DNA from 4 places in the Shewanella sp. 10N.286.51.B7 genome. Region 3 is predicted to be linked to each of the others. Evidence: predicted binding sites of a transcription regulator. Region 3 holds the regulator's gene; each other region holds the start of a gene.

Region 1 (3,059 bases), on a different contig from region 3:
CCCATTTCAAATCAGGGTTTTAGCATTACTAATTACCGAAAATTAGCAGAGTTTGGTGGTTATATGTTTGGTGCGGCGTTAACGATGTCGATTTCAGCAATCGTCGCATTACTGCTGATTAACTTATCATTTGGTGTGATGACGCGCGCATCGCCTCAACTGAATATTTTTGCCATTGGCTTCCCGGTAACAATGGTAAGCGGGTTATTGATTTTGTGGCTTACATTAGGGCCCATCATGTCTCATTTCGATGAGGTTTGGCTGCGAGGCCAATTATTGATGTGTGATATTTTGCAATTGACCTGTCAAATTGACGGCTCATTAACTCAGTAGGTTACTGATGGCAGAAGATACAGGTCAAGAACGCACAGAGGACCCCACCGCCAAGCGACTGCAACAGTCGCGTGAAAAAGGACAGGTGGCACGCTCTAAAGAGTTAGGTACAGCGGCTGTTTTATTAGCATCAGCTGTAGGGTTCGCAATCGTTGGGCCTAATCTTGCCCGAAGTCTGCACACTATCATGACACAAATATTGACCATGGAGCGGGATCAAATATTTGATACCAACTCAATGTTTCTGGTTTGGGGAGTGGTTGGCAATGAGCTTGCTTTTCCACTCATCAGTTTTATTGCATTTCTCGCCTTAATTGCTTTTATCGGTAATATCATTCTGGGTGGTATGACGTTCTCAGTTAAAGCTTTTATGCCCAAAGGCAGTAAAATGAATCCTGCTAAAGGATTTAAGCGAATGTTTGGTACACAAGCTCTAGTTGAGTTGACCAAGGGCATCGCTAAATTTGCTGTAGTGGCTGTATCAGCCTATTTTTTATTGAGTTTTTACTTCTTTGAGATAATGACTCTCTCGACAGATCATCTACCTGGCAACGTTTACCATGCACTAGAGTTGTTAGTATGGATGTTTATTCTGTTATGTTCTTCAATGCTATTTATTGTGGTGATTGATGTGCCATTTCAAATATGGAATCACAATAAACAATTGAAAATGACCAAGCAAGAAGTCAAAGATGAATACAAAGACACTGAGGGTAAACCTGAAGTAAAAGGTCGAATTAGACAAATGCAGCACGAGATGGCCAACAAAAGGATGATGTCTGAAGTACCAAATGCAGATGTTATTGTGGTTAACCCTGAACATTATGCTGTAGCGGTTAAATACGATGTTAGTCAGTCAGCTGCGCCTTTTTTAATTGCGAAAGGCATCGATGATGTCGCATTTAAAATTCGTGAAATTGCCAGAGAGCACGAAGTGCCGATTGTGTCGGCGCCACCTTTAGCACGTGCTATATACCATACGACGAAAATTGACCAACAAGTGCCTGAAGGGTTATTCACTGCAGTCGCACAAATTTTGGCATATGTATTCCAGCTCAAGCAGTATCAAAAAGGTAGGGGCAAGCGACCTAAGCCCGTGCCAATCAATCAACCTATCCCTGATGATTTAAAACACTAAATCGTTTACAAAACCTTCAATTAACCCCGCGGCCCTTTTGAAACTATTCTTTTGGCTTAGTAATTGCATTTTACTGGTGTCAGCGTCAAGAATATTACTATAAAGGTTTCCTACTGATGGATGTAAAAGCAGCATTAGGTCAAGTTAAACAAGTTAGATTAAGTACTTTTAAAGGTATAGGTACGCCATTATTAGTACTTGCAGCACTCGGTATGGTGGTTTTGCCCATGCCTGCCTTTTTGTTGGACATCTTGTTTTCATTCAACATTGCTTTAGCACTCGTTGTACTGCTTGTCGCTATTTATTCTGATAGACCATTAGATTTTGCCGCATTCCCCAGCGTTCTGTTAGTCGCAACGCTACTTAGATTGGCACTAAATGTTGCCTCAACCCGAATCGTGTTATTGGAAGGTCATAACGGTGGTGATGCCGCAGGTAAAGTCATTGAAGCCTTCGGCTCTGTGGTTATTGGTGGTAACTACGCTGTAGGTTTAGTGGTTTTCCTGATTCTTATTATCATCAACTTTGCCGTTGTTACCAAAGGTGCTGGGCGTATTTCTGAAGTGAGCGCCCGTTTTACATTGGATGCCATGCCAGGTAAACAAATGGCAATTGATGCCGATTTAAATGCTGGCACATTAACGCAAGATCAAGCTCGCGTACGCCGCGCTGAAGTGACTAAAGAAGCTGACTTTTACGGTGCGATGGATGGTGCATCAAAATTTGTTAAAGGTGATGCCATTGCGGGTATCATGATTTTGGTGATTAACATTCTCGGTGGTTTTGTGATCGGTATGGTTCAACATGGATTGGATTTTTCCAGTGCTGTTGAAATCTACACTTTATTGACCATTGGTGACGGCTTAGTCGCTCAAATCCCTGGGCTACTGTTATCAATCGCTGCAGCATTGATGGTGACCCGTCAAAATGAATCGGGTGATATGGGCGGCATGATGATAAGCCAGATGTTTGTCAGCCATAAGTCAATGGCGATTGCATCAGGCGTATTGTTTGTCATGGGTATCGTGCCTGGAATGCCTCATTTTGCATTCTTAACGTTCGCTTTTATTACAGCCTTTGCTGCATATATGATTTATAAGCGAAATAATGACAACAAAACCGCAGCGCTTGAGCAAGCGGTTAAAAGCCCAGCAGAAATTAAGGATGCAGAGCCTAAAGAACTCAGCTGGGAAGACGTTCAACATGTCGATACTATCGGGCTTGAAGTAGGTTACCGCCTTATTCCGTTAGTGGATAAAGGTCAAGGTGGTGAGCTTTTAGGTCGTATTAAAGGTGTACGTAAGAAATTATCACAAGAATTAGGTTTCTTAGTACCAGCGGTGCATATTCGCGACAACCTTGATTTATCACCTAACTGTTATCGTATTTCGTTAATGGGAGTCGTGGTTGGAGAGGCTGAAGTTCGCCATGACTGTGAACTCGCGATCAATCCTGGGCAAGTGTATGGCAAGCTTGATGGCATTGAAACAACAGATCCTGCATTTGGATTAGAAGCTGTGTGGATAGCGCCAGAGCAGCGCGAACATGCTCAAACCTTAGGTTATACCGTGGTAGACACGGCAACAGT
Region 2 (3,059 bases), on a different contig from region 3:
ACTGAATTGGCCGTTACGCGTGTAAGCTGCTGTGCCATCCGGCATTTCAACTTCAAAAAAACCCGGACCTTCAATCATTAAGTCCAATGAGTTGTCAGTTGTTAGCATATTGCCCTGAGTGAACATTTTCTGCGTCGCGACAACTTTGGTACCTGCACCAATGTTTAAGCCATTAGGTAACTTAGTGTTATCAGCACTAATACCCCCAGCCTGATTGACGGTTTGATAGAGTAAATCTTCGAATACTGCTCGGCTCTTTTTATAGCCAACGGTACTGGCATTGGCCACATTGTTAGAAATAACAGCAATATCGGTTTGTTGGGCATCAAGGCCTGTTTTACTGATCCATAAAGCGGGATGCATAATAATTACTCCTAACTAATTCTCATTAAAGACGAGGATGCGCGATCTAGATCTTCGGCATTTTTCATCATCTTCACTTGCATTTCGTATTGACGCTGAATATCAATTAACGCCACCATTTCCGATACAGCATTAACGTTACTTCCTTCAACTGCGCCGCTCTCAACGGTTACATTAGGATCATTCGGCGCATTTAAGCCCGATGTCAGCCTAAATAAACCATCTTCGCCACGCATCATTTCTGCATTATCTGGATTGACTAATTTAATTCGCGCCACTTCTTCAATCACATCTGCGGTAGCCCCCTGTGGTCTTACAGAAATAATGCCATCAGGTGATATCTGAACTTTATCGATTGGTAAAGGCAGTACAATTGGCCCAGCTTCACCCATCACTGGATTACCACGGCCATTGGTCAGTAAACCGGTACTGTCAAAACTTAGACTCCCAGAACGGGTATAAGCCTCACCACCTTCTTTACTTTGAACCGCAATCCAACCTTGATCTTTAATTGCAATGTCTAAATCTCGCCCTGTAGTTTTAATCGGGCCAGAATTAAAGTTGTGTCCGGGACTTTCTGTCATGGCAAACACACGTGTAGGTAGACCTTCACCAAATGCTTGCATAGAGCGAGCTTGAGCAAGATCAGCTTTAAAACCATCAGTATTGGCATTAGCTAAATTATTGGCACGAACAGCCAAAGCATTCATATTCTGCTTTGCCCCACTCATGGCAACATAAAGTAATTTGTCCATTTGCTGCTCCGTCAAACTTTTTACATAACAAAAGATATATACAGAACTAGCAATCAGTGTGCCAACACATGAAAGTAGAAATAATTAAAGCTAAGCTAATGAATTTGAGATGGAATAAAACGATTACCTGGTGAGGTACTAATAAGAAGGGGGTCAATTAAAATGGCAAAGAGTTGCCGTTGCGGCAACTCTTTGAAAATCTAAACTCTATGATTAATCAAAACCTTAATCGATAACTAGCGGATTTGTAGTATTGACTGATTCAAGGTGTTATTCACCTCAAGCGTACGAGAGTTAGCTTGGAAGTTACGTTGAGCTGAGATTAAGTCAACCAATTCTGTGGTCAAATCAACGTTAGACTGCTCAAGTGCTGATGAACGAATACTACCGAACGTGCCACTATTGGCTTCACCTGCCAAGGCTGCACCAGAATCTAAGCTCGCTTTCCAAGAGGTATTACCCACTTGAGTCAAACCTTGTTCATTAGCAAAACGCACTAGTGCAACACGCGCCAGTGGCTCAGTTGAACCATTACTGTAACTTGCAGTCACTAAGCCATCAGAACCGATACCCACATTGGTTAAACGACCTACTGTTGTACCGTCTTGGGTTAACTCAGTCACTTCAAAAGGTGAAGCATATTGTGTTGGGTTATTAAAACCAAGAGTTAATTTTTGAGTACCATCAGCACCAGGACCTAGAACATTTGCGCCATTGACACCCAGCTCGACCGTTTCAACAGTTGCGGGATCTGAACCTGTGTAAGCTCCGGCATCATTAAACTTCAATACTGACCCTTTCCAACCTGATGCATTTTCAGCAAGTGCCGTACCATCTGCAATACCATCGCCGGTAGTATCTACACCGTATGAACCACCATTTGCTTGATCAATATCGACCTGCTCGCCATCAACGGCATAAAAGGCAACCCAGTTACTCTCACCGGTATAAGCACCATCTGTTGGTTTGATGAAATAGGTTGTCATAATGTGCGACTCACCTAATGAATCATAAATAGTCACTGACGTTGAGTTATTAAACGTATCTGGATCGTTTGGATCAAAGTTAGCAGGATCTAATGCTGACTCACCTACATTTAAGTTCATTTGCAAACCAACATTACTGGTTTTTACAGGGCTACCAGCAGTATCTGGAATTTTAATCGGTACAGTACTCGATAAGCTCACCGAAGTAGAGTTACCATCGGCATCAACTGGGAAACCTTGTAAGAAGTTACCCGCTGAATCTGTCATGAAACTTTCAGAGTTCACTTTAAATGCACCAGCACGTGTAAATGAGTGATCTTGCGTACCCACTTCAGATGCCGTAACAAAGAAACCACCGCCACTGATAGCCATATCAAGTGAGTTACTGGTGAATTGTAAGCTACCTTGTTGAAACTGTTGTGCCACTTGAGTCGTGGTTGCACCACCACCCACTGCAGTTTTACTGTTTGAAAAAATAGAATTAGCATAAACATCAGCAAATTCAGCACGAGACTCTTTAAAACCAATTGTATTAACGTTGGCAATGTTATTTGCTGTGGTATTGAGATCTTTTTGAGCAGCTGAAATACCACTCAAAGCAATGTTAAACGACATAATTCACCCCTTCTCTTACTAATTCTATTTATTGTTAATAGTCAGTATTCTGACCATTATTGAAATTTGGTTTTAAGCTTTCCACGGTCTAACTTTTAGTAAATTAACTTTCCGCAACAGCAAGTACATCTGACAATTGAATGCCGCCAATACCACGAAGGTTTAATATCGCCCCGGTTGTGACATCACCCAATGAAACGCTGGAAACATGTGCGTAAGTCGATACCGCTAAGTCTTCTGATGTGCCATCAATTTTACCGTTAGCTTTAATGGCATAATTTCCTTCAGCAACAGGCTCACCGTTTTTATCTAGGCCATCCCATGTCACATCGATGTTACC
Region 3 (3,059 bases):
CATCGTTAGTGTTTAATTAACTTCTCTTTGTGTTTAATTACCTGACGATCTAATTTGTCGATCAGGGCGTCAATTGCAACATACATATCAGCGTTCTGTGATACCGCAAAAACTTCACCTCCTTTGAGGTGTAATTTTGCCTCTGCAATTTGTTGCAGCTTTTGAACATTGAGCACAACGTGAACATTATTGATCTGTTCGAAGTGTCGTTCAAGCTTTGAAAACTTAGTTTGTACATACTCACGTAAAGATTGAGTAATTTCCACATGGTGCCCAGTCAGGTTAATTTGCATATATCATCCTCCAATAACAAAGGCTTATAGGCTTTTGCGTTGGTTTGAGGGAGGGATGAGCATTGCTTCACGATATTTGGCGATCGTACGCCGAGCAACATTGATCCCTTGTTCTGCCAATAGCGTCGCCATTTTACTATCGCTAAGTGGCTTTTGCTGGTTTTCTGCCGCAACAAGCTTTTTAATAAATGCGCGAATTGCAGTAGAAGAACATTCTCCGCCATCATCAGTACTCACATGGCTTGAAAAGAAATATTTTAGTTCAAAAAGTCCCCTAGGGGTGTGCATATACTTTTGTGTCGTGACACGCGAAATGGTTGATTCATGCATTTCAACGGCTTCAGCAATGTCATTAAGTACCATTGGCTTCATTGCTTCTTCGCCAAACTCAAAAAAGCCTTGTTGAAATTGCACAATACAATTAGCCACTTTTAATAGTGTCTCATTACGGCTTTCAATACTTTTGATAAACCATTTTGCCTCTTGTAAATGGCCGCGAATAAACTGGCTGTCTGACTGATTAGCAGAGCCTTTCGCCATGGCTGCATATTGCTGATTCACACCAATTTTTGGCATGTTATCTGGATTTAATTCAACGACCCAACGGCCACTCTTTTTAAACACTGTCACATCAGGAATGACATATTCATCTTTAATAGGAGTGATCTGTAACCCTGGACGTGGGTTAAGCGTTTGAATAAATTGAATCGCTTCGCGTAAATCATCTTCTTTAAGCTTGGTTTTACGCATTAATAATCTAAAGTCACGGCCTGCAATTAAGTCTAGGTGTTCTGCAATCAGTAGCTTAACGTTATCGATACAAGGTATTTCATTAGGGTATTGGCCAAGCTGAATCATCAAGCATTCGCTTAAATCTCTTGCTGCAACGCCTACAGGATCAAAATGCTGTACTCGTTTGAGTACAGCTTCAACTTCATCGAGTTCAATATCTTCTAGGCCTAAAGCTTGCAATATGTCTTCAGTTGTTTGGGTTAAGTAACCACGTTCATCAACGGCATCGATAATCGCCGTAGCAATTACCAGATCGTTTTCAGAAAAAGGGGTGAGATTTTTTTGCCACTCTAAATGCTCATATAAGCCTTCTGTGGTTTCACCCTGAAAAGGCATATCGTCATCACGAGCCACTGCGCCAGAACCTGAACTTGGGGATGCTGTGTAAACTTCATCCCATGTGGTATCCATTGGTAATTCGTCAGGCATGGATTCTTTGGTTAACGATTCAGTGGTGTCTACGGTTGAGGTGTCTTTTTCAACAGTCACTTGGCTGTTATCACTAAAATCAGTATCGGTTTGCTGGGCGTTTTCTTTTACTGGTTCTTTTGCTTTAGCAAACTCATCTTCGAGCTCAAGGAGTGGATTTGAGTCAAGTGCTTGTTGAATTTCTTGCTGTAGCTCCAATGAGGAAAGTTGCAATAAGCGAATGGCTTGTTGCAACTGTGGGGTCATAGTCAGGTGTTGACCCATTTTAAGTTGGAGTGAGGCTTTCATTTACCGCTTATCCCTAATTGAGTTTCATCATCGCGACTAACAATTGTGTGGGTCTAGCACCTTTTTAAACTGCTTCTAGGCTTAAGCTGAACCTTGGCTTAAGTTCAGTCTAGAACATTGCACTAAAAAGTGGGACTGATACTGGTCGCGACATGCCATATTGTGCACTAAAGAATGCTAACTATAGCTTGAATTGCTCACCTAAGTATACTGACCTGACTTGCTGATTGTCTAAGATTTCAGCAGGCGTGCCTTCTGCAATTAAATCACCGTGGCTAACAATATACGCGCGCTCACATACATCAAGCGTTTCACGAACATTATGGTCGGTAATGAGTACTCCAAGTCCACGATTTTTTAATTGTTGAATAATTTTCTTGATATCTATCACAGAGATAGGGTCGACACCAGCAAAAGGCTCATCTAGCAGAATGAACTTAGGATTTGCCGCTAATGCGCGTGCGATTTCAACACGTCGACGTTCACCACCCGATAATGCCATACCTTGGCTATCGCGAATGTGAGTAATATTAAACTCTTCTAATAAGTGCTCTAACTCTTCGATGCGCTGCTCAGTCGTTAAACTCTTGCGGGTTTGCAACACCGCCATAATATTATCGTGTACGGTTAACTTGCGAAAAATACTGGCTTCTTGTGGTAAATAGCCAATACCTTTGCGTGCACGCAGGTGCATTGGATCTGCCGTGAGATCATCTGAATCAATTAATATGCGGCCTTTATCACTTTTAACTAAGCCAACGACCATATAAAAGGTGGTGGTTTTACCTGCACCATTTGGCCCTAATAGCCCAACAATTTGACCTGTTTTAACGGTAAGACTGACATTTTTGACCACTTGGCGACTTTTGTAGCTTTTAGCCAAGTTTTCAGCTGTTAAGGTAATTTGGGTCATTATTGAGTTTGCTCTAGCGCTGGTGTTTCAGGTAATGCATCTGAAGCTGGTTGCTCATCACTTGATGCAGGTTTAGCTATTGCAGGTGTTTCAGCTTCAGTTGCTGCTGCCGAATCTAAACCATTTTCAGTGTTTTCGATAACGGCATCAAATTGATTTTCAATTAACTTCTCAACTGTTTCTTCAGGTGCTTGCTCTGTGACTTCTTCTGTTGAAACAGCCTCAGATGAGGCGCTATCTGGTTGCTCTGAAGTGTCTTTCGATTCATTTAAATCAGGATAGTTTTCAGGCTGGAAAATTGTGATGACTCGGTCTTTTCCGTCGCCAGTACTTTCAGCGATCAA
Region 4 (3,059 bases), on a different contig from region 3:
GTTGGTTTTATGTGAAATAGAGTGTTGATTTATGGTTCGATAAGCTTGGCTGTATAACGTTGAATACTCCTCTATCACGCCTGATGAAGCCGCTAGTGAAAGAGTCACAGCAATCTGGTCTTTAATAAAGTATAAGTCGTCTTCTGCAGATTCAATATGGTGTGTTAACTCATCAAAACTGATGACTTTTAGGTAATCCTGTTGCTCTGTAGGTATCTCAATGTTGAGCATGTTCATCACTTCTGGTAGTTCAACAAAAATGTATTTACTGCCATCAGTTTTTGGCGCTTCCAGAATGTAATTTACCAATAATCCAGAATCTAAGCCCAGAACAATATGTAGGGTGTCTTTAGCAAAAATATCTTGTTTAAATTTTTGTTTAAACGCAGTTGTCGAATCCACTTTCTCAAAGGTATTACGATTAACACTCGGTAAGTAATATTCGCCAAATTGACTAATTGAAAATTGATTATTAAATACTGAGCTAGATCTTTCCATTGTTTGTAAGCCTTTTCTTTTAGTAGCAAATCGCAAATTATCTTTTAATAATTTGACCTATATATCAGGGTTTTACTTCAGTAAAGTTTGTATTAAATTTTAATCACAATATCTTGTACTTGAATATTGCCTGTACTTCCAATCCCTTCTAGCACCGCAGTTGCGCTTTCTTCTGATACTTGCTCAATGGTAACTGTGGCGCGATTTTTCGTTGCGACTGCACGCATTAAGTTGACTCTGTCTGGGATATTTTGCTGCAAGACAATTTGAAAGTTATCACCCATTTTAACGTTATTTTTTCGGCCTAGATTGATGATAATTCTGTTTCCTTGCTTAGCGACGATTTGTCCTAATAATGGACGACAGTTTAGGAGGTTATCAATATCTTGCGTGCTTTGTTGAAATAATTGGTTCATTGATTGTCCGTAAGTCGAACTCCAAAAGCGCTTTGTTGTTGGAGAGACGGTTTCATCTTTATCAAATGCCCATTCTGCTGTAGCGGCGTAGTCTTTACTCCATACTTTTTCGCCGCTAATGCCATGAAATAATGTAAAGCGTAAATTAATTTGTCGTTGAGGGTAATCACTCCACAGGCCGAACATTGAGCTCTGATTTGGCTCTGTGGAAATATCTAAAATCTCAGGCTGTAAAATATATTGGCTATCAGTAATTTCGCCTAACCAACTTGGGATCCTGTTGCCTCTAAAGTTTATCAATTGATTTTTATGGTCTAGTTTTTCTTCGGCGTGCATATGCGCAAAACTAAACTCTGACATGCCATTAATCACTGCACCATATTGTTGTGACAGGGCTTGTTCAAAATTGGCTAATTGACCATAACGCAATTGGGAGCGATCTCGCATGGTAGCTTGTGGAATCATCAGTGCCGCTTTAAGTTGCTGGCTGTGACATTGCTGAACGACCTTCTGTGATTCGAGATTTAGCCTTAATGAGACAGTAATATCAGTTGAGGTGATTATTTCTGATACCACTTCAATATTTTTAGCCTCACCCATGCGTTGTACTTGAAATGCATTTTGAGTCAAGTTGCCTTGATTAATGGTTTGACGACTATTGAAGTTCACTCCAGCTTTTAAGCTGGCATAGTTTAATGCTTGATTTATTGCAGCTTCACGGGCTTTATCAATATTGCCATCGACTATGCTCGCTTGACCTGATACTTCGATTCTTTGTGCAAAAGCGACGTGACTGATACTAGCCAATTGCAGTACAAGCACTGAAAAAAATAATAATTTAATGTTTAAATTCGGCATGTTCAGTTTCACTTTTTACAAAATAATGAAGATATCAGTGCCAACTTAATGACTTTTAGACACCATTTTTATGAGTATTTATAGCAAAGCAATAATTGTGCCCTTTGTGTATCTGTGGCTTTGATAAGTGTGAACATTTAGAAAAGGCTCATCATGGCTAATTAATAGCGGTTAAATGATAAAGTTTTTAGCTTAAGTGCCGATAGGGTTTCAGAGAGTGTGGCTATTAACATTGTTATGAGTGTGATGACGAATATGGTTATTAATAAAGTTAGGCCACTTGATACCCATTGAATGAATAAGGTTTGTTCACTGGGTTTAAAACGATACTTTTCTAGATAACGTCAATGACAGTGCATGAATTGAGTTAAGGATATAAATGCTATGCGTCAATTTATTTTATTACCCATTGCTTTATTAATGGCAGCTTGCGCAAGTGAGACGTCAAAGAGTGGCGATGAGTTAACCTATACTGGGCAGCCTACTGACACTAACTCATGGTTTATGTCCGAACCAGAAGGTCAGACGCCAAAAGCATTAAGCTACGATATAGAAAAGGTCGGTTTAGCCCCAAAGTCTCAAGTGAACACACTTGCAGAAAAAATCGTCAATGAACTGGTATTACAAAATGATAGCCTGCGTTCAGATCAACCTTTATTGGTGACGACACCTGTAAAAATAGATGCTTTTAGTCAAACTGACGCTCTAGGTTTGCAGCTACAACAAGGTTTTGTTGCAGCATTTCATGCTCATGAATTTAATTTAGTTGATATGAATGTGGCTAATGCCATAAGAGCAACAGAACAAGGTGAGTTTATTCTCAGTCGCGATTGGAAGCTATTGCCGTCTGATTTACCCGTGTCCCATGTTGTTGTGTCGACAATGGCTACAACAACACAAGGAGTCGTGTTGAATGCCAGGATTGTTAATGTAACCAATAATCGAGTGGTGTCTGCTGTACAAACTTTTGTTCATACAGACAGTTTACCGGGTTACTTATCACCCTCTAATAAAGTTACCTCAGAAAATGGTTTGCTCTATCGTAATGAGCAATCTGGGGATGGAAAAGTGGCTGTGCTAGGAGAGAAATTATGAAAAAGCTTTTAATGGCAATGATGTCTGTCGCAGCATTATCGTTAGTCGGTTGCTCAAGTAATGATAAATATGTTCAGTGGGAAACAGAGGCGCCTGAGCAGTTTCCAAAATTAACCGCGATAGGTTATGCCCCTCTCGCGACCCAGCCAGCAAAAGAGCAATCTCATAAAGTGTTAATGGCGATGCAAGCGT

What was found. The regulator sigma-54, encoded in region 3, starts transcription at its own class of promoters, with help from an activator protein. The targets are predictions, from matches to a motif close to GTTGGCACGNNNNTNGNNT.
Region 1: flhA (flagellar biosynthesis protein FlhA) is a predicted target of sigma-54. The motif match lies at 1,522-1,540, and genes of this name have one in related genera.
Region 2: flgF (flagellar basal-body rod protein FlgF) is a predicted target of sigma-54. The motif match lies at 1,166-1,184, and genes of this name have one in related genera.
Region 4: BCU84_RS15515 (flagellar assembly protein T N-terminal domain-containing protein) is a predicted target of sigma-54. The motif match lies at 1,859-1,877, and genes of this name have one in related genera.

The regions. Positions count from the first base shown of each region.
Region 1 covers NZ_MCUF01000058.1:60,774-63,832, forward strand. The annotation lists gene fliR (flagellar biosynthetic protein FliR) at 1-333, shown strand, start outside; gene flhB (flagellar biosynthesis protein FlhB) at 341-1,471, shown strand; gene flhA (flagellar biosynthesis protein FlhA) at 1,588-3,059, shown strand, end outside.
Region 2 covers NZ_MCUF01000058.1:29,619-32,677, reverse strand. The annotation lists gene flgG (flagellar basal-body rod protein FlgG) at 1-363, opposite strand, end outside; gene flgF (flagellar basal-body rod protein FlgF) at 375-1,118, opposite strand; gene flgE (flagellar hook protein FlgE) at 1,355-2,719, opposite strand; gene flgD (flagellar hook assembly protein FlgD) at 2,823-3,059, opposite strand, start outside.
Region 3 covers NZ_MCUF01000034.1:59,120-62,178, reverse strand. The annotation lists gene ptsN (PTS IIA-like nitrogen regulatory protein PtsN) at 1-3, opposite strand, end outside; gene hpf (ribosome hibernation promoting factor) at 6-293, opposite strand; gene BCU84_RS10405 (RNA polymerase factor sigma-54) at 318-1,802, opposite strand; gene lptB (LPS export ABC transporter ATP-binding protein) at 1,984-2,715, opposite strand; partial or broken gene lptA (lipopolysaccharide transport periplasmic protein LptA) at 2,988-3,059, opposite strand, start outside.
Region 4 covers NZ_MCUF01000058.1:20,764-23,822, forward strand. The annotation lists gene BCU84_RS15510 (6-hydroxymethylpterin diphosphokinase MptE-like protein) at 1-498, opposite strand, end outside; gene BCU84_RS15515 (flagellar assembly protein T N-terminal domain-containing protein) at 591-1,772, opposite strand; gene BCU84_RS15520 (FlgO family outer membrane protein) at 2,157-2,867, shown strand; gene BCU84_RS15525 (LPP20 family lipoprotein) at 2,864-3,059, shown strand, end outside.